4 regions of the Chitinophaga caseinilytica genome follow, and region 1 is predicted to be linked to each of the others. Evidence: riboswitches for the same ligand, from Rfam matches in the RefSeq annotation. Region 1 holds a riboswitch; each other region holds the start of a gene.
The links. A riboswitch is a leader RNA that binds a small molecule or an ion and turns the genes downstream of it on or off. The one in region 1 is predicted to bind cobalamin.
Positions count from the first base shown of each region.

Region 2: another riboswitch for cobalamin. It lies ahead of WJU22_RS07040 (TonB-dependent receptor plug domain-containing protein); the one in region 1 lies ahead of metE (5-methyltetrahydropteroyltriglutamate--homocysteine S-methyltransferase).
Region 3: another riboswitch for cobalamin. It lies ahead of WJU22_RS11360 (ribonucleoside-diphosphate reductase small subunit); the one in region 1 lies ahead of metE (5-methyltetrahydropteroyltriglutamate--homocysteine S-methyltransferase).
Region 4: another riboswitch for cobalamin. It lies ahead of WJU22_RS18370 (DUF5074 domain-containing protein); the one in region 1 lies ahead of metE (5-methyltetrahydropteroyltriglutamate--homocysteine S-methyltransferase).

Region 1 covers NZ_CP150096.1:662,872-667,496, forward strand. The annotation lists gene metE (5-methyltetrahydropteroyltriglutamate--homocysteine S-methyltransferase) at 1-2,071, opposite strand, end outside; cobalamin riboswitch at 2,212-2,407, opposite strand; gene WJU22_RS02830 (response regulator transcription factor) at 2,710-3,075, shown strand; gene WJU22_RS02835 (hypothetical protein) at 3,248-3,466, shown strand; gene WJU22_RS02840 (Y-family DNA polymerase) at 3,510-4,625, shown strand, end outside.
Region 2 covers NZ_CP150096.1:1,630,605-1,635,229, reverse strand. The annotation lists gene WJU22_RS07050 (PLP-dependent aspartate aminotransferase family protein) at 1-299, opposite strand, end outside; gene WJU22_RS07045 (APC family permease) at 317-1,642, opposite strand; cobalamin riboswitch at 1,690-1,895, shown strand; gene WJU22_RS07040 (TonB-dependent receptor plug domain-containing protein) at 2,002-3,894, shown strand; gene WJU22_RS07035 (DUF6580 family putative transport protein) at 3,910-4,506, shown strand; gene WJU22_RS07030 (ABC transporter substrate-binding protein) at 4,570-4,625, shown strand, end outside.
Region 3 covers NZ_CP150096.1:2,703,180-2,707,804, reverse strand. The annotation lists gene WJU22_RS11365 (RNA polymerase sigma-70 factor) at 1-178, opposite strand, end outside; cobalamin riboswitch at 1,123-1,324, shown strand; gene WJU22_RS11360 (ribonucleoside-diphosphate reductase small subunit) at 1,465-2,436, shown strand; gene WJU22_RS11355 (ribonucleoside-diphosphate reductase subunit alpha) at 2,499-4,625, shown strand, end outside.
Region 4 covers NZ_CP150096.1:4,491,828-4,496,452, reverse strand. The annotation lists partial or broken gene WJU22_RS18375 (TonB-dependent receptor) at 836-1,120, opposite strand; gene WJU22_RS18370 (DUF5074 domain-containing protein) at 1,198-2,514, opposite strand; cobalamin riboswitch at 2,688-2,889, opposite strand; gene WJU22_RS18365 (lysophospholipase) at 2,970-3,806, shown strand; gene WJU22_RS18360 (acetyl-CoA hydrolase/transferase family protein) at 3,896-4,625, opposite strand, start outside.

The DNA of each region.
Region 1 (4,625 bases):
GGTATTTGAAATCCGCGAAAGCCTCCAGCAATTCCATTTGCGACCGCGACGTTTCGATCGTGATCACGTCTGCGTCCATTTCCGCGATATGGCGGATGATGTCGTTGAAATCGCTGTAGCACATGTGCGTGTGGATCTGTGTTCCGTCCTGCACGCCCGACGCGGAAACCCGGAAGGCGCGCACGGCCCAGTCGAGATACTGTTCCCGGTCGGCCTTACGGATGGGCAAACCTTCCCGGATGGCGGGCTCGTCGATCTGGATGATGCCGATCCCCGCCTGCTCCAGCGCCACCACTTCATCACGGATCGCCAGGGCGATTTGTGCCGTGGTTTCGGAACGGGGCTGATCGTCGCGGACGAAAGACCATTGCAAAATGGTGACCGGCCCGGTCAGCATACCTTTCATCGGCCGCGCGGTGCACGATTGCGCGAACACCGACCAGCGAACGGTCATATCCTGTTCGCGGCTCACGTCACCGAAAATAACCGGTGGCTTTACGCAACGGCTGCCGTAGCTCTGAACCCAGCCATGTTGCGTGAACGCGAACCCTTCGAGTTTTTCCCCGAAGTATTCCACCATGTCGTTCCGCTCGAATTCGCCATGCACCAGCACATCCAGCCCGATATCTTCCTGCAGTCGCACCGTTTCCCGGGTAGCGGATTCCAGCGATCCGTCGTATTGCGCTTGCGTAAGATCGCCTTTTTTGAATGCGGCCCTCAGCGCGCGGATATCCGCCGTTTGCGGGAAAGAACCGATCGTGGTGGTGGGGTACATCGGCAGCCCGAACCTTTGCTGCTGCAATGTTTGCCGATACACGAAGCCGGAAGCCCTCTGCGCATCGCGCTCCGAAATGGCGGCCACGCGCGCTTTCACGGCGGGTTTGTGGATGCGTGTGGATGCGCCCCTCGCGGCGATGGCCGCTTCGTTGGCCGCCAGCAAGGCCGCCTCGCCATGGAATATCCTGTCCAGTTCCGCCACTTCCTGCAGCTTCTGTTTGGCGAACGCCATCCAGGATTTCAGTTCTTCATCGAGCTGCGTTTCCAGCGCCAGGTCGGCCGGCGTGTGCAACAGGGAGCACGACGGAGCAATCATCACCCGGTCTTCCCCTAACTGGCCGACCGCTTTTTGAATGAATGGCAACGAGCGGCGGTAATCGTTTTTCCAGATATTCCTTCCATCGATCACGCCCAGCGACAGCGACATTTTCGGCGGCAGCAGCGGCAGGAGCTGTTCCAGCTGCGCGGGGTCGCGCACCAGGTCGATGTGCAGGCAGCACACGGGCAGCGAGGCGGCCAGTTCCGCATTGTCGCGGAGCCCTTCGAAATAGGTCGTCACCATGGTGCGGAGGCCTTTGCAATGTTTCGCAATCTCCGTGTAGGCGTAATGGTAAGCATCCGCCGCGCCTTCGGGGAGATCGGTGGCGAGGAAGGGCTCGTCCAGCTGCACCCAGGCGGCACCGCGGTCGCGCAGGCGTTGCAGGGCTTCGATATAAACGGGGAGCAGCCGGGGCAGCAGGCTGAGGCGGTGGAACCCGGGTTCTTTTTCCTTGCCGAGCAGCAGGTAAGAAACGGGGCCGATCAGCACGGGTTTCGGTGTGGCGGCGAGCTGGTGCTTCGCTGCGTCGAAGGCGTTGAACACTTTGTTGGAGAAGAGGCGGAAAGACTGGTCTTTCCGGAATTCCGGCACGATGTAATGATAGTTCGTGTCGAACCACTTGGTCATTTCCATGGCGGTGAGATCGAGGCCATGTTCCTGGCATCCGCGTGCCATGGCGAATGCGAGATCGGTTTCGGTGTTCTGCGGCACGTCTGTGACCACGGGCGCGTACCGGTCGGGGATGGCGCCGACGAGCAGCGACATGTCGAGCACATGATCATAGTAACTGAAATCGTTGCAGGGGATGAGGTCCATCCCTGCGGCTTGTTGCAGCCGCCATTGTTCTTCCTGGAGGCGTTGAGCGGCGACGGTCAGTTCCTGGCGGCCGATGCGGCCTTGCCAGTACGCTTCGCAAGCTTTTTTGAGCTGGCGTTGGGCTCCCATGCGCGGGTAGCCGAGGGTGTGTTTCAGCATAGCAAAAACGTTTTTAAGACATTAATGTGGATTAATGCTCCTTACGGTTTTCGTACGCTTTCAGGAAATGTGAGTAGGCATGGAACGGCGGGGCATATGTTGCCCATGACGGTCCCGACCATTGCTTCAAATCGCGAAAGCAAGATCTTTCATAGCGGGCAAGTATCCTGGCTTGTAACATTACCGCCGTTCTTCTCATCCTGTTCAGGTCAGGACAATGAACGCCTTGGGCGGTAACTCTGGCAGTTACTTACAGTTGCGCGACAGCCCGTGATTTGCACACGGTTCCTTTTTAAATCCGGCTTTCGCCGGCTACCACGCTATGGAAAATATGAATTGGGTAAAGAACTCGGGACCAAAGATAGGAATGTCCGCATTCAAAACCTATCAAGCGGGCTTGTTAATGCGCATTAACCAATAAAAACTTTGGCACAGTATGTGCAAATATGGGTCTGACCGGCTTATACCTAGTAGATTGAATATTACCGGAAAGCCATATAAAAGATTCAGACGTATACCTGTATACTCGCCTCTATTTTTATTGAAACTTCCACTTTAGCAGCATGTACCAAACGTACCGTATTATTTGCGGCAGGCTTTCGTATGCCTGCGCTGCAGTGGGTAACAGCGACTCGTATATGAAAAGGATATTGGTAATTGAAGACGATTTGTTAATGATCCATGTAGTAGAGCTGATCATTAAGAAGGAAGGACACCATGCAGATCTGGCATACAACGGAAAAGAAGCGGCTATGTTATTGGGCTCGTATGATTACGACCTGGTGATCGCCGATCTGAAGCTGCCTTTCCCCCATTTAGATGAACTTTCAGCGCAATTGCGCGCCCAGCGCGGGCGGCGTAGTTTGCCTGTTATCATGATACTGCCCGCCTATTTCGTTATGGACAGTATTTCTTCCTGGTTCGGCATGGAAGCGGAAGAAATCATTATAAGGCCTTTCAGTCCACTCGAGTTGACCACAAAAATCCAGGCGCTGTTGAACTGACGCGCCTCTTCTTTCTTTCCTCACCCGGCCCTCCGGTCACGGCTCCCCCAGCAAGTGACCGGCGCCGGTCAGGAAATCCCCACTCCATCTTCATACACCCATTCATTTGTATCATCCACCCCGTACCAACCGGCATCAGGTATTTATACCCGGAAAGGCGGATATTTGCCCCATGGATATTTTTACCATTTCGGTGGACGAGCGCCGCTTCGAAGTGAAGCCTTTCGTGAAAGGCTACGGCATGGCGTTTCATGTGGATACGGGCGACGGGCTGGTGATCTTCGAGCTGGACGAGGAAGACAGCCTCCGCGCCATCTCCCAGGGCCCTACTCCGCCAGATTCCGCGCTGGTAGGCCGCATCGCCGATGCGATCGTGGCGCACTTCGGATGATTTGCCAATATTTTTAGCTACATTTGCTAATGAACTTAGCATTATGATCGCCCTGGTTGACTGCAATAATTTTTACGTAAGCTGCGAAAGGCTCTTCCACCCCGCCGTCCTTCACCGGCCCGTGGTGGTGCTCAGCAATAACGACGGCTGCGTGATCTCCCGTTCCGAAGAAGCCAAAGCCCTCGGCATCCGCATGGGCGCGCCGGCCTTCTTCATGGAAGAAATGCTGGAGCGGCACCAGGTCGCGGTCTTCTCCTCGAATTACACCTTGTACGGCAGCCTGTCGCAGCGCGTGATGCAGGTACTCGCCGGCTTCGTGCCGGAAATGGAGGTCTACAGTATCGACGAAGCCTTCCTCGATGTCGCGGGCCATGCTTCCCCCGCTACACTGGCGGCGGCCATCCGCGCGGGCGTGCTGCACAACGTCGGGATACCCGTTTCCGTTGGCGTGGCGCCCACCAAAACCCTCGCCAAGATGGCCAACCGCGCCGTCAAAAAATCCAAACTGCCCGAAGGCTTCCTCGTCCTCGACTCGCCCGAAAAAACCACGGCCGTCCTCGCCGCCACGCAAGTGGAAGACATCTGGGGCATCGGTGCGCAATACGCCGCCATGCTCCACCAGAAAGGGTTCCACACGGCGCTCGACCTATCCCGCGTGCCCGATGATTTTGCACGGCGGGAACTGACCGTTCAGGGCCTGCGTCTGGTGCATGAGTTGCGCGGCATTCCGAGCATCGGGATGGAAGAATCGGCGCCGGCGAAAAAAGCGGTGTGCGTGGCGCGCTCGTTCGGGCAGTTGCTCACCGAAAAGGACGATATCCGCGAAGCCCTCGCCAATTACGCCGCCGTGGCCGCGCAGAAGCTGCGGGCACAGGGCTCGCGGGCCAGCATCATCCAGGTGTTCGTACAAACGAATAATTTCCGCGGGCAGGACGCGCAATATCACCGCTCCGTGAACCTCCGGCTGCCCGTACCCGCCAGCAGCACGCGGGAGCTCATCCGCCAGGCGCTCCTGGCGCTCGACCGCATCTTCAAGCCGGGGTATAATTACAAGAAAACCGGTATTGTAGCGATGGACCTGGTGCCGGATTCGCAGGTGCAGGAAAACCTCTTCGAATCTACCGATCACGAAAAGGAACGCAAGCTCATGCAGGCGCTC
Region 2 (4,625 bases), 970 kb from region 1:
ATATGATCGCCCTGCTGAACCTGCGACAGCACCGCCGCGAAAATGGCAGCCGCGCCGCTGCCGAAGATCAGCGCGTCTTCCGCGCCATCCAGCGCCGCCAGTTTCTTCCGCAGGATATCGATCGTTGGGTTGTTGCCCCTCGTGTACAGGAAGCCTTTATATTCATCCCGCAACAAATCCCGCATCTCGCCCACAGATTTGAACGCAAAGTTGCTGCTTTGCATAATGGGTGGTGCAATGGCATTGAAATACTGCTCCCGGTCTTCTCCCAGTTGGTTTATTATAAATGAAAGGTCCATATGTCAAACTGATAGCGCTAATTTCGCCGCCGTACGGCATAGCGCATGAAAAAATAAATGGGTAGTCCCGCTACAAACCAAAACATCCCTCCGAGCGCCTGGTTTAGATCTTTTATAAAAATATTGACGGTTACGAATAAATACACGGTGATGAAAATGGCGGGGACGACGGGGTAGAACTTCATTTTGTAGATGCCCGTTCCGTCGAGGTGCGCCGTTTTCTTCCGGAGCACAAATATCGTGGCTGCAGCTGAAGCAAGGCCAATTGAGTCAAAAAGCATGACATATTGGATAATATTGTCGAAGTTGCTGAGGAAATACAGCATGCCGACGATGAGCAGCGCAAAGGTGGTGAGCGCCACTTCCTGTACCTGGGTCTTGGAATTGACCCGTCTGAAAACACCCGGCAGCACGCCGTCTTCGGCCATCGCGTAATACATCCGGGGGTTAGACATGAGGTTGACGTTGGCGTATCCCAGCACCGACAAAAACAGCAGTACCGAAGTTACCTTGAAGCCATATTCCCCGAAAAACGCTTCGGCCATCCGGGCGGCCAGGGCTTCGGTGGTTTTCAGCTGCTCGAACCCGATCACTTTCACGTAGGCGTAATTGACCGTGAGGTACAGCAGCAAAATGATCCCGATCCCCAGCAGGATGGAGCGCGGCATGTTTTTCGACGGGTCGCGGACGTCTGACCCGAAGTTGATCGTTTGCTGATAACCGCCATAGGTGAAGAAAACCGGCACGAGCGCGGCCCCGAAGATGTACGCCCAGCTGTGCTCCGCCACCGAAACGGCCGCCACGGCCGGCGGTGCCACGTGGCTGCTGAAGGCCGCCAGGCAGAGCAGCAGCACGAGGGTCATTTTGAAAACCGTAAGCACGTTCTGCCAGCTGGCGCTCATGCGGATGCCGAGCATATTAATGATATACAGCACGATCACGGCCGTGATGGCGATGGTTTTACGCCCGCCTTCATGCTGCATCGATCCGGGAAGGATCACGGGGCCGATGTATTCCGCGCCCACGATGCAAACCGCCGCGATGGAAGCGGCGTTTGAAATGACGAGGGTCCAGTTGATCATGAAAGAATACGCGGGGTGGAAGCCGACCGACAGCACTTTATAAAACCCGCCTGCCACGGGGAACCGGGAGCCGATCTCGGCATAGGTGAGGGCGCCGCAGAGCGTGACGAGCCCTCCCAGCACCCAAACCATGTAGAATAATTGCGGCGTGCCCGTTTCGCGGGCCACGCTGACCGGCGTGCGAAATATTCCCATCCCGATGACCAGTCCGACAACGATCATGGTAAGGTCGAACGGCCCGAGTTTCGGTTTGATGCTCATGATATACAAGATAACCGATTAACGCTGTATTTACCAAAATATGCGTAGGTTTGCCGCCGGTACACGGTTGCCAGGTCCCTTTCCGGGGCCGGCATTAATAGGGAATCCGGTGAAAATCCGGAGCTATCCCCGTAGCTGTAAGCCCGCAATTAACGTTTTCCAGGACCCCAGCCACTGTTCCGGCACATCGGAACGGGAAGGCCTCCCGGGAAGCGGGCGAAGCCAGAAGACCTGCCGCATACCACTTTTTAATCCGCGCTTTCGGGTGAAAAGCGGAGGGCATATGCGGCATTGCTGCCATCATACGTACTTTTCAATTCTCCCCGGCGCCACTGATTTTTTTACAATCTATGGCCTACATGAAAAAAACACACCTGGTCCTGACCGCCGGCATCCTCGCCGCTGGGCACACCGCGCAGTCGCAAGACTCCACACAGGTTTCCCAACTCAACACGGTTGTGGTAACCGCTACCAAGTTCAACAAAAAACAATCCGAAACCGGTAAGGTGCTCACCATCATCGGGCCCCAGACCATCGGGCACAACATGGGCCGCACCGTGGCAGATGTGCTCAACGAGCAGGCCGGCATCGTGATCGGCGGGGCTTTCTCCAACCCCGGCAAAAACCGCGAAGTCTACTTCCGCGGCGCCACCTCCCAGTACACCACCATCCTCATGGACGGCATCCCCGTGGCGGATGCTACCGGGCTGACAGGGAACGCCATCGACCTGCGCTTCCTGCCCATCGACCAGGTAGAACGTATCGAGATCCTCCGGGGAACATCTACCACCCTGTACGGCTCGGATGCCATCGCCGGCGTGATCAACATCATCACCAAAAAAGGCGGCATCAAACCCGTTAATGTATACGGCGACCTGGTTTACGGCTCCAACCGCAGCCTCAAAGGCTCCGCAGGCCTTCGCGGCAAACAGGACAATGTAGACTACAACATCAGCTTCACCCACTTCACGACCGACGGTATTTCCGAAGCGGCAGATACGACCGGCACCGGCGATTTCGACCGCGACGGGTACTCATCCAACGGCCTCAACGCCACCGTCGGCATCCAGGCCACCGAAAACCTCCGCCTGCAGCCATTCCTGTTCTTCAGCGACTATAAAAGCAATTTCGACGGCGGATCGTTCGTGGACAGCAAGCTCAACAAGAATAAATCCAACGCGCTGCATTCCGGCATCCGTGCGCAATACGACCTTTCGAAAGGCGCCATCTTCGGGAATTTCGCGTACCAGAAAGTAACCCGCGACGATGAAACTGATTGGGGCAAGACCTTTACGGACGGGCGCGCCTATTACGGCGACCTGTACGGTCATTACGACATTACCAGCTGGTTCCAGGTGATGGCCGGCGCAGAATACCGGAAATCCGAGCTCACCGACACCGCCAATTTCAAGGACGTGAAATACCGCACCCGGGAGCAACATTCCATCAGTCCGTATGTGGCCCTGTTCCTCAAAAACCTGCATGGTTTCAACATGGAGCTCGGCGGGCGGTACACCCTGCACAGCCAGTTCGGCAACCAGTTCACCTACACCATCAACCCCAGCTACGTGTTTTCGGACAAGTTCAAAGTGTTCGCCAGCGTGGCTTCCGGGTTTAAAGCACCTACCCTCACTTCACTCTACAGCATTTACGGCAACAAAGACCTGAAAGCGGAAGATGCCGTGAGCTATGAAGCCGGTGCGCAGACGTTCCTGTTCAATAACAAGCTGGACCTTCGCGTGGTAGGCTTCCGCAGGAACATCAAGAACCAGATCTCCTACATCAACTACAAATACATCAACTACAACCAGCAGAAAGACAAAGGCGTGGAAGTGGAAGTGATCGCCCATCCCATCGAAAACCTGACCGTGAAAGGGTTTTACGCGTATGTAGACGGCGAAGTGACGACCGTTGGCGGTAGCGGAAAAGACACGACCTATTCCAACCTCATCCGCCGGCCCAACCATACCGGCCAGATCGAGATCGGGTTCCAGGCCACCAAAAAGCTGTTTGTCAGCACCACCGTAAAGCATACCGGCACCCGTAACGACCTGTTCTACAAATTCCCCCAGTCGGAATACGTGGCGCTGGACCCTTACACCATGTGGAACGCTTATGTGGAATACAACCTGGGCAAGGCACGCGTGTTCTTCAACGCAAATAATATCACCAATAACAAAAAATATTGGGAAATTTACGGCTACGCCACCCTCGGCTTCAACATGCAGAGCGGCGTATCTTTTTCATTCTGATTTAAAAACTGACGCATGTCCATCAAACAAATCCAACCGCGTTTCATCGTATTACTGCTTTTCATCGTAGCGGGCGGCGTGCTGCGCGTGCTTGCCGCAGGCCAGCTCACTCCTTTCTCCAACTTTTCCCCGCTGGGCGCCATGGCGCTTTTCGGCGGCGCGATGTTCGCCGATAAATGGAAGAGCTACCTGTTCCCTTTGCTGGCGCTTTTCCTCAGCGATGTGATCATGATGAAAACGGTGTATGCGGCGTATGCGGACGGTTTCCTGTTCGAAGGCTGGTACTGGAATTATATCGGCTTCGCCGCGATGGTGCTCATTGGCCAGCTGGTGATCCGCAATGTAAAGGTGCTCCCCGTTCTCGGCGCTTCCATCCTCGCAGCGATCGTGTACTGGCTGATCGTGGACTTCGGCACCTGGATGCGCCCTACCAGCATCGACATGACCACCGGCCTGCCCTTCAGCCGCGATTTCGCCGGCCTCATGAAGTGCTACGCCCTGGGCATCCCCTTCATCAAAAACACCCTGATCTCCAATGTCGTGTACAGCGGCATCTTTTTCGGCCTGTTCAGCTGGCTGGAAAACAGGGTCCCGGCGCTTTCCGCCCGATAATATCACGAAAAGGCCGGCCGCAAACCGGCCTTTTCCCTTTCCACCCAACCACCCGATCCTGATATGACCGCCAGTTCCTTCCTCCCCGCCGCTACGCAAATGATCTACGACATGGGCCT
Region 3 (4,625 bases), 2.0 Mb from region 1:
GGCGGGTGCGGTTCTGCCAGAGTTTCACGAACACATCGGCCACTACTTCTTCGGCTTCTTCGCGGGAGCGGACGAGCGCCGCGGCGAAATAAATGAGGCGGTCGCTGTAATGGGAAAAGAGCTGGCCGAAAGCCAACTGGTCACTGTTTTTCGCAATTCGGTCCAACAACTGCTCCATCCGCGGAATTTAACGTTATATGCAAGTTACGGGAGGAACCGACACGCTCGTGATACGATTTTCACATTGAAATCCTGTTTTTTAACCCAATCCCGCGAATGCGGCTGCTTCCTTCCTTATCCACATCTTTCCCGGCCGGGAATGATCGTACGTTTGGCAGGGGTATCCCTTACTTCCTGTTATGCACTGTTTTTATCCGCGGAAGGTTGGCGATGGTGGAAAAAGAGGAGCTTCCTTCCTTATCCACATCGTTCCCGGCCGGGAGCCATCGTACGTTTGGCAGGGGTATCCCTTACTTCCTGTCATGCACTGTTTTTATCCGCGGAAGGTTGGTGATTGGGGAATACGAAGGCATTCCCCTTACTTCCTGTCATGCATTGTTTTTATCCGCGTTTTTATTCACGAAAGGATGACGATGGTGGATAACGTAGGCATCCCTTACTTCCTGTTATCCACTGTTTTATCCATGGAAGGATGACGATGGTGGATAACGAAGGCATCCCTTTCCTCCTGTTATGCATTTTTTTATACATGGAAGGATGGCGATGGGGATAACGAAGGCACCCCTTTGCTCCTGTTATGCATGTTTTATCCGCGAAAGGAAGGCGATGGTGGATAACGACAGGCATTCCCTTACTTCCTGTTATGCGTTGTTACATTCTCAGAAGGACGGCGATGGGTGATAAAGAAGAAATGCTTTTTTCCATGAATGTGCAAATAATTGGGTTTCAGCGTCCGGATCGACATACATTTTAACTGTGCTAATATGTGCCAGAAAATCAACACATTGTGAGAAATCCTCATAACAAATACCTGCATTTATGTGTGTAAAAGCCCCGATCCGCCGCCCCTGCGGCATCTCCAAAGTTGTTGAGTTCTTTATCCACATATGGGGGTAACTTATGAATTTGTGCAGGGGGTTTGATCATTACATTTGCAGCAGTTCTTGACAACGATGTGCTGGCTTCCGGACGTGTCCGACGCGAGGAATTAAAAGGGAACCGTGTGCAAATCACGGGCAGACGCGCTACTGTAACCCCCTGTCAATGCCGGTTTCTACAATTTACGCCACTGTTCAGCGAAAGCGGGACGGGAAGGCCCCCGGCAAGGGATAGCCAGGAGACCTGCCAGCACTTCGGACAACGTCAAAACCTTCGCGATCCAAGGTATTGGCTGACGGCCCCCGCTACTTTCCTTACGAGGATGAGGGACCTTCGTCGCCCTTCGGATCACGTTCAATCACAAAACTGGCAACTAAAACTGGTTAACCATATAAAAAAACTTGTATGAATAACGAGAACGAGATATTACTGAAGGAAAACAAGGACAGGTTCGTACTCCTGCCTATCAACTACCCCGCTATCTGGGAACAGTACAAACGCCATGAAGCCAGCTTCTGGACGGCGGAAGAAATCGACCTGTCGGGCGACCTGGCAGACTGGGCCAAACTCAACGACGGCGAGCGCCACTTCATTTCCCACGTACTGGCATTCTTCGCCGCATCCGACGGCATCGTGAACGAAAACCTGGCCGTGAACTTCATGAGCGAAGTGCAGATCCCCGAGGCACGCTGCTTCTACGGGTTCCAGATCATGATGGAAAACATCCACTCCGAAACTTACGCCCTCCTCATCGATACTTATGTGAAAGACCCCGCCGAAAAGGACCGTCTTTTCCACGCCATCGAAACCGTACCGGCCGTGAAGAAAAAAGCCGAATGGGCCCTCCGCTGGATCGAGAATGGCACCTTCGCCCAACGCCTCGTAGCGTTCGCGGCGGTAGAAGGCATCTTCTTCTCCGGCTCTTTCTGCTCCATCTTCTGGCTGAAAAAACGCGGCCTCATGCCCGGCCTCACCTTCTCCAACGAGCTCATCTCCCGCGACGAAGGCCTCCACTGCGAATTCGCATGCCTCCTGTACTCCATGCTCGAAGGCAAGCTGAGCGAAAAAGAAGTACACGAGATCATCGCCGACGCCGTTACCATCGAGAAGGAATTCATCACCGAAGCACTGCCCGCAGCCCTCATCGGAATGAACGCCGACCTCATGAAACAATACATCGAGTTCGTGGCCGACCGCTGGCTCCAGGCTCTGGGCGCAAGCAAGCTCTTCAACGCCGCCAACCCCTTCGATTTCATGGAAATGATCTCGCTCCAGGGCAAAACCAACTTCTTCGAAAAACGCGTAGGCGATTACCAGAAAGCCGGCGTAATGGGCAGCAAGGAAACACAAACCTTCAGCCTCGACGAAGATTTCTAGTCAAAAAAACATAACCTCAATCTAGCCATATTCAATTTTTCACCCACTAAATTCATCACACTATGTTCGTTATAAAAAGAGACGGCAGAAAGGAAACTGTCAAGTTCGACAAGATTACGGCAAGGGTAGAGAAGCTGTGTTACGGACTGGCGCCGGAATACGTAGATTCAATAGATGTAGCGAAGAAAGTGATCCAGGGACTGTACGACGGTGTTACCACGAGCGAGCTGGACAACCTCGCCGCCGAAACCGCCGCCTCCCTGACGACCAAGCACCCGGACTATGCGCAGCTCGCTTCCCGCATCGCGGTGAGCAACCTGCATAAAAATACTTTGAAGTCGTTCTCCAAAACGATGAAGAAACTCTATGAATACGTTGACCCCAAAACCGGCAAAAACGCCGGTCTGCTGGGCGACGATGTTTGGGAGATCATCAAGGCGAATGCCGACATCCTCGATTCCACCATCATTTACGACCGCGATTTCGCGTTCGATTACTTCGGGTTCAAGACGCTGGAACGCTCTTACCTCCTGAAAGTGGACGGCAAGATCGCCGAGCGCCCGCAGCACATGTTCATGCGCGTAGCTGTCGGCATCCATAAAGAAGACATCGACTCCGCCATCAAAACGTACAACCTGATGAGCGAGCGCTGGTTCACACACGCCACCCCTACCCTGTTCAACGCCGGAACGCCGAAGCCCCAGATGAGCTCCTGCTTCCTGCTGACTATGAAGGGCGACAGCATCGACGGCATTTACGACACCCTGAAGCAGACCGCCAAGATCTCCCAGAGCGCAGGCGGCATCGGCCTCAGCATCCATAACATCCGCGCCACCGGCTCCTACATCAGCGGCACCAACGGTACCAGCAACGGCATCATCCCCATGCTGCGCGTGTTCAACGACACGGCCCGTTATGTAGACCAGGGAGGCGGCAAGCGCAAAGGCGCGTTCGCCATTTACCTGGAGCCCTGGCATGCCGACGTGTTCGAGTTCCTCGACCTCCGCAAAAACCACGGTAAGGAAGAAATGCGCGCCCGCGACCTCTTCTACGCCCTCTGGATGCCCGACCTGTTCATGAAACGTGTGGAAGAAAATGGCGACTGGAGCCTGTTCTGCCCCCACGAAGCACCCGGCCTGGCCGATTGCTGGGGCGAAGAATTCGAGAAACTGTACGAAAAATACGAGTCCGAAAACCGCGCCCGCAAAACCGTGAAAGCGCAGGACCTGTGGTTCGCCATCCTCGACGCTCAGATCGAGACCGGCACCCCGTACCTGCTGTACAAAGACTCCGCCAACCGCAAGTCTAACCAGCAGAACCTCGGCACCATCAAATCCTCCAACCTCTGCACCGAGATCATCGAATATACTTCCGAAGACGAAGTAGCCGTGTGCAACCTCGCCTCCCTGGCGCTGCCCCGGTTCGTGATCGACGGCAAGTTCGATCATCAGAAACTCTTCGACGTTACCTACCAGGCTACCATCAACCTGAACCGTATCATCGATCAGAACTATTACCCGGTTGAAGAAGCCCGCAACTCCAACCTCCGCCACCGCCCCATCGGCCTCGGCGTGCAGGGCCTGGCAGACACGTTCTTCCTCCTCCGCTATCCCTTCGAAAGCGAGCCGGCACAACAGCTGAACAAGGAAATCTTCGAAACGATCTACTTCGCTTCGCTGACCGCTTCCAAAGACCTCGCCACTACCGAAGGCAAATACGCTTCCTACGAAGGATCGCCCATTTCCAAAGGCATCCTGCAATACGATATGTGGAACGTGCAGCCGTCTGACCGTTGGGACTGGACCGGCCTGAAAGCCGAGATCAAAAAGCACGGTGTGCGCAACTCCCTGTTGCTGGCGCCCATGCCCACTGCATCTACTTCGCAGATCCTCGGCAACAACGAGTGCTTCGAGCCATACACTTCCAACATCTACACCCGCCGCGTATTGAGCGGAGAGTTCGTGGTAGTGAACAAACACCTGCTGAAAGACCTCGTAGAGCTCGGTCTGTGGGACAACGACATGAAGAACAAGATCATCTCGGCGAACGGTTCCATCCAGGGCATCCCCGAGATCCCCTCCAACATCAAGGAACTGTACAAAACCGTTTGGGAAATCAAACAGCGTACGATCATCGATATGGCGGCCGACCGCGGTGCGTTCATCTGCCAGTCGCAATCGCTGAACCTG
Region 4 (4,625 bases), 2.7 Mb from region 1:
TCATGATCGTTGCCAGCATCGCCGCCTGCGCGCTGAACCGCGGTAAGGTGACGGACGTGCTGAGCGCCCCCAGCACCGTATGCCGCCGCGGATAGGAGAAGTTTTTCAGCGATGCGTTCAGGAGATTGAACTGGTAGTCGGTCGACAGGCCGGCCGTCCACCAGTTTTTGATGGTAAACTGTTGCGCGAGGGAAATGTAGGCTTCCTGTTGGCGGTATCGGTTGTCGATGCGCAACAGTTGCGTATCCGGCGCCAGGTACCGCGTGAAATCCTTTGCGTATTTGGCATTGAGCAGCAGGCTGTATTTCCGGGAAAGGTCTTTGCGCAATTGTCCCTGCCAGAAAAAGTTGCGGTCCCACTGCCGGTCGATATGCCCGAACACCCCGTTCACCACGAACCCCGGCAATCCGCGTTCGGAGCCGTAATAATAGAGCCGCGAGTGCCATTCGCCGGAAGGGATCCGGCCGTGCAGCGAGGCTTCCAGGCGAAGGGCGTCTACTTCGCCGTTCCTGCGCATGGCCGTGGTATCGTAACCGTTCTCTTTCCGGTAACGGAACTTGTATTGACCGCCGGCATGCACCCATTCCGAGCTCAGCGAAAGCGTTACGCGGCCCGACAGTTTCCGATGATACAGCAAGGATGGATTAAACAGACTGAACGATCCCCCCTTCACCGTTCCTTTCAGGTGGAAACGCTCACCCGGCTTGAATTCCGGACGGAGCGGGGTGAGATATATGGCGGCGGAGGCGCTGTAGTCTTTCGCGGGTTGGAACGTATTGCTTTTTTGTCCGTTATAGAGCGATACGGCCTGCATGTTCTCCATGGAGAATTTGCCCAGGTCGATCTGGCCGTTCTGCGCATTCCCCAGCTGGATGCCGTCGTAAAACACTGCGGTGTGGTTGGTGCCCATCCCGCGGACGTCCACCGTTTTCAAGCCGCCCACACCTCCGTAATCTTTGATCTGCAAACCCGAGAAAAACCGGATGGCATCGGCGACCGATTGCGCGCCGAGTTTTTGCAAAGCCGCGCCCTGCAGCGTCTGCCCCGGTGAAATCTCGCGGACGGGCCGCGGTGCGGTGATGTGGACTTCCTTTAACTCACGGACCTTCGCGGAATCCATGGCCTGCTGCGCGGAAGCACTGCCTGCAAGCAGCAGGCAGGCTCCGGAACAGCGGATTTTCCAGTAGGATTTCATGGCTATGGTTGAATAACGGTCATGGCAGGGAAGTACCATCCGTCGTATCGGATCGTTTTCTTCAAAGCGCCGGTTTGTGCGTTGTAGAACAGCACGCGGTTCTCGCTTCCGGTATACGGGCCATTGATCGTCGTGATCACGAGCTCATCGGTATGATGGTCGTAATTCACGCCGGAGCCGTAAAAGTATTGACCGGCGGGCAGGGTGATGAAAGGCGCGGCCAGCGATGCGGCGTTGCCCACCACATACCGGTATAATTTGGTGCCGTATTGCCAGTTGGCGGCGGGCTGGATGATGAAAATGTGGTCGTTGACGGTGGAAGACGCCATCTGAACGCTTCTCCACGCGCCGAAGGGGTTCACCGAAGCGAACGGCATTTTCACGGAATCTTTCACGAAGGTGGTGGGGTGAACGGACATGAGGAGCGAATCCTTCGCGCCGTAAATCCGCCCGTTCTTGCCCGTCACAAAACCGACCGTAGCCTTGAAAGGCTTGCCGGCCACGGCATACGTGGTGGCGTTGAGCACGATCATGCCGTCGTTATTGCTATGTGCGAACACGTAGTTCCCGGATTTCACCATGTTGCCGATGGCGCCCGATACACCGGCAATTTTGCTGCCGATGGCGAGGGACGTGAGGTTGATGGGATAAATACCGTCGTCTGCCCCGATGAGGCCACGCGTAGCGTCGAGCCCAACGAAAGACATCGCTTTGCCGGAAACGGCGTTTTCCACGCGGCCGGTTTCCACGAGCGTGGAAGCGTCTGTCACCACCAGCGGGCCGCCGGCTTTCACGACCATGTACAATTTGCCGTTATGGATGGCGCCGTATTGCAGGGTGTTCATTACGCCACCGAGGTTTTTGCCGGGGTTCACGGCATGATAAACCCAGGGCACGAGCGTATCCGCGCCGTATTTGTAGAACCATACGCTGCCGGATTGGGTGCCGAACCAGCCTTCGTTGAGGACGAGCACGCCGTTGGCGTATTGCCCGAGCACGGTGATGTTGTAGACCGCGGAGTCTTTACCGTTGGGCGTGGAAGCGGCGAAGGTGATTTTATAGTCGCCATGCGCGCGGGGTTTGAAGGTGTAGGTGGCCTTATCGCCTACGGGCTCGCCGTTGAGTGTCCAGCGGAAGGAAATCCCCGCGTCCTGCGTGAACTCGGGCTTAAGCTCGAGCTCCTGGCCAACGGCGATGGTTTGTTCCGGTTTGGCGATGTGGACTTTGGGGCCGGAGGGCCTTACATCGTCCGATTTGTTACAGGCAGCTACGGTAGCCATGAAGGCGAGGCCGAGCAGAATGCGTACATGTTGTTTCATATGTTGGTTTATTTGTTTTGAAACAACCATCCGGGAAGCACGCATCATACCCGCAAACATATTTGCAAGTGCATGACGCGGGACGATCCCAACGCGCATGGAGGGTTATACGAATGAGAATATAAATACCTGGTAAAAGGCTTTACATCCCTGGCTTTTCACCCGAAAGCGTTGAATGGTAAATACATGAGGCAGGTCTTCTGGCTCTCCTGCTTTACCGGCTTGCCTTCCCTTCTTTTGGAAAGTGGCATGCAGTGATGCCGGTAAATACGAATGCAGGATTACAGCTACGGGGATAGCTCCGGTTTTGCACCGGATTCCCTTTTAATGCGCGCCCCTGGTGAGGGGTCTGCAACCAAATGCGATGCAAACCTACGGTGTTGGTGGGAATAAAACAAATGATTCGTATCATCGGGGCGTCCAACAAATTTGACTGTTGCCCGTTAATAGAGTGTATGCAACATGATTTCAACTGGGAATTCAACGGCCGGCGGTTCCACGGCATTACGTGGCAGCCGGAACATTACGACCGCGTGATGGTCGTGATCCACGGCATCGGCGAGCACGTGGAGCGCTACGCGCCGCTGGCGGAATTTTTCAATAAGGAAGGGTACCTGGTAACGGGGATCGATCATTACGGCCACGGCAAAAGCGACGGCAAGCGCGGCGATACGCTGAAGCTGGAGGAAATTTTCGATTACCTCGAAGCGTTCCTGCAATTTACGTGGGACGCGCACCCCGCGCCCATGGTGCTTTACGGGCATTCCATGGGCGGCGGGCTGCTGACGGGCCTGCTTCTCCACCGCCAACCCGACGTGCAAGCCGCCGTCATCTCCGCTCCCGCGCTCCTCCTCCCGCAAAAGCCCAACGCATTCCTGCGGGGTATTTTGAAAACAGGCGCATCCCTCCTGCCCCATTTACGCGTCAAAACCCCGCTCGATATCCAAAAGATTTCGCACGATGCGAACGAAGTGGCGAAGTTCGAATCCGATCCGCTGCGCCACCCGTTCGCCAGTTTGCGCCTCATGCATATATTGGTGAGCAATGGATTATGGTGCCTCCGTCACGCCGATCGCCTTCAAATTCCTTCACTGCTCATGCACGGCAATGCCGATAGCTTCACGAGCGTAGACGGCTCGCGTCGGTTCGCGGAAATGGCCCCGAAAAAACTCATCACCTACAAAGAATGGGACGGCCTCTACCACGAAATGCACAACGAGCCCCAGCGCCCGGAAATCTTCCAGTTCATGGCAGGCTGGCTCAGCGCCGTGCAATTACATCCGCTGGATTAATATTCCATTCCTCGTAAATAAAAAAAGGTGAAACCGGATATAGTGGCCCGTTTTCACCTTTTATCATTTGTATCGGAAAATTCAAATAATCAACCCTTCCCCTTCAGGAACCGGTCGAAATACGCACGGTCCAGCGCCTCCCGGTGATCCGGGTGTGCGAGGCCGATGAGCGCCCTGGCGCGTTGTTTCAGGTTCTTCCCGAAAAGGTCCACCGATCCGTATTCCGTCACCACCCAATGGATGTGCCCGCGGGTCGTAACCACGCCCGCTCCTTCCTTGAGGAACGGCGTAATGCGGGAAATCCCCTTATTGGTGACAGACGGCAGCGCGATGATGGGCTTGCCGCCTTCCGACAGCGATGCGCCGCGGATGAAATCCATCTGCCCGCCAATCCCGGAATACTGGTAAGTGCCGATGGAATCCGCGCACACCTGCCCCGTAATATCGATTTCGATGGCGCTGTTCACCGCCGCCACCTTGGGGTTCCGGCGGATGATGGAGGTATCGTTCACATAACTGATGTCCATGACGCGGATGGAGGGATTGTCGTGCACGAATTTGTACAGCCTTTCCGTACCCGTCATGAAAGCCGTCACGGTTTTCCCGGTATTGATCTTTTTCCGCGCGTTATTGATGACACCGCTTTCGATCAGCGGGATCACGCCGTCAGACATCATTTCCGTGTGCAGGCCGAGGTCTTTGTGGCCCACCAGGTTGCGCAGCACCATATCTGGAATGGTGCCAATGCCCAGTTGCAGGGTGGCGCCGTCTTCTATGAGCGCCGCCACATGTTTTCCGATCGCTTCCACGGCGGGCGTT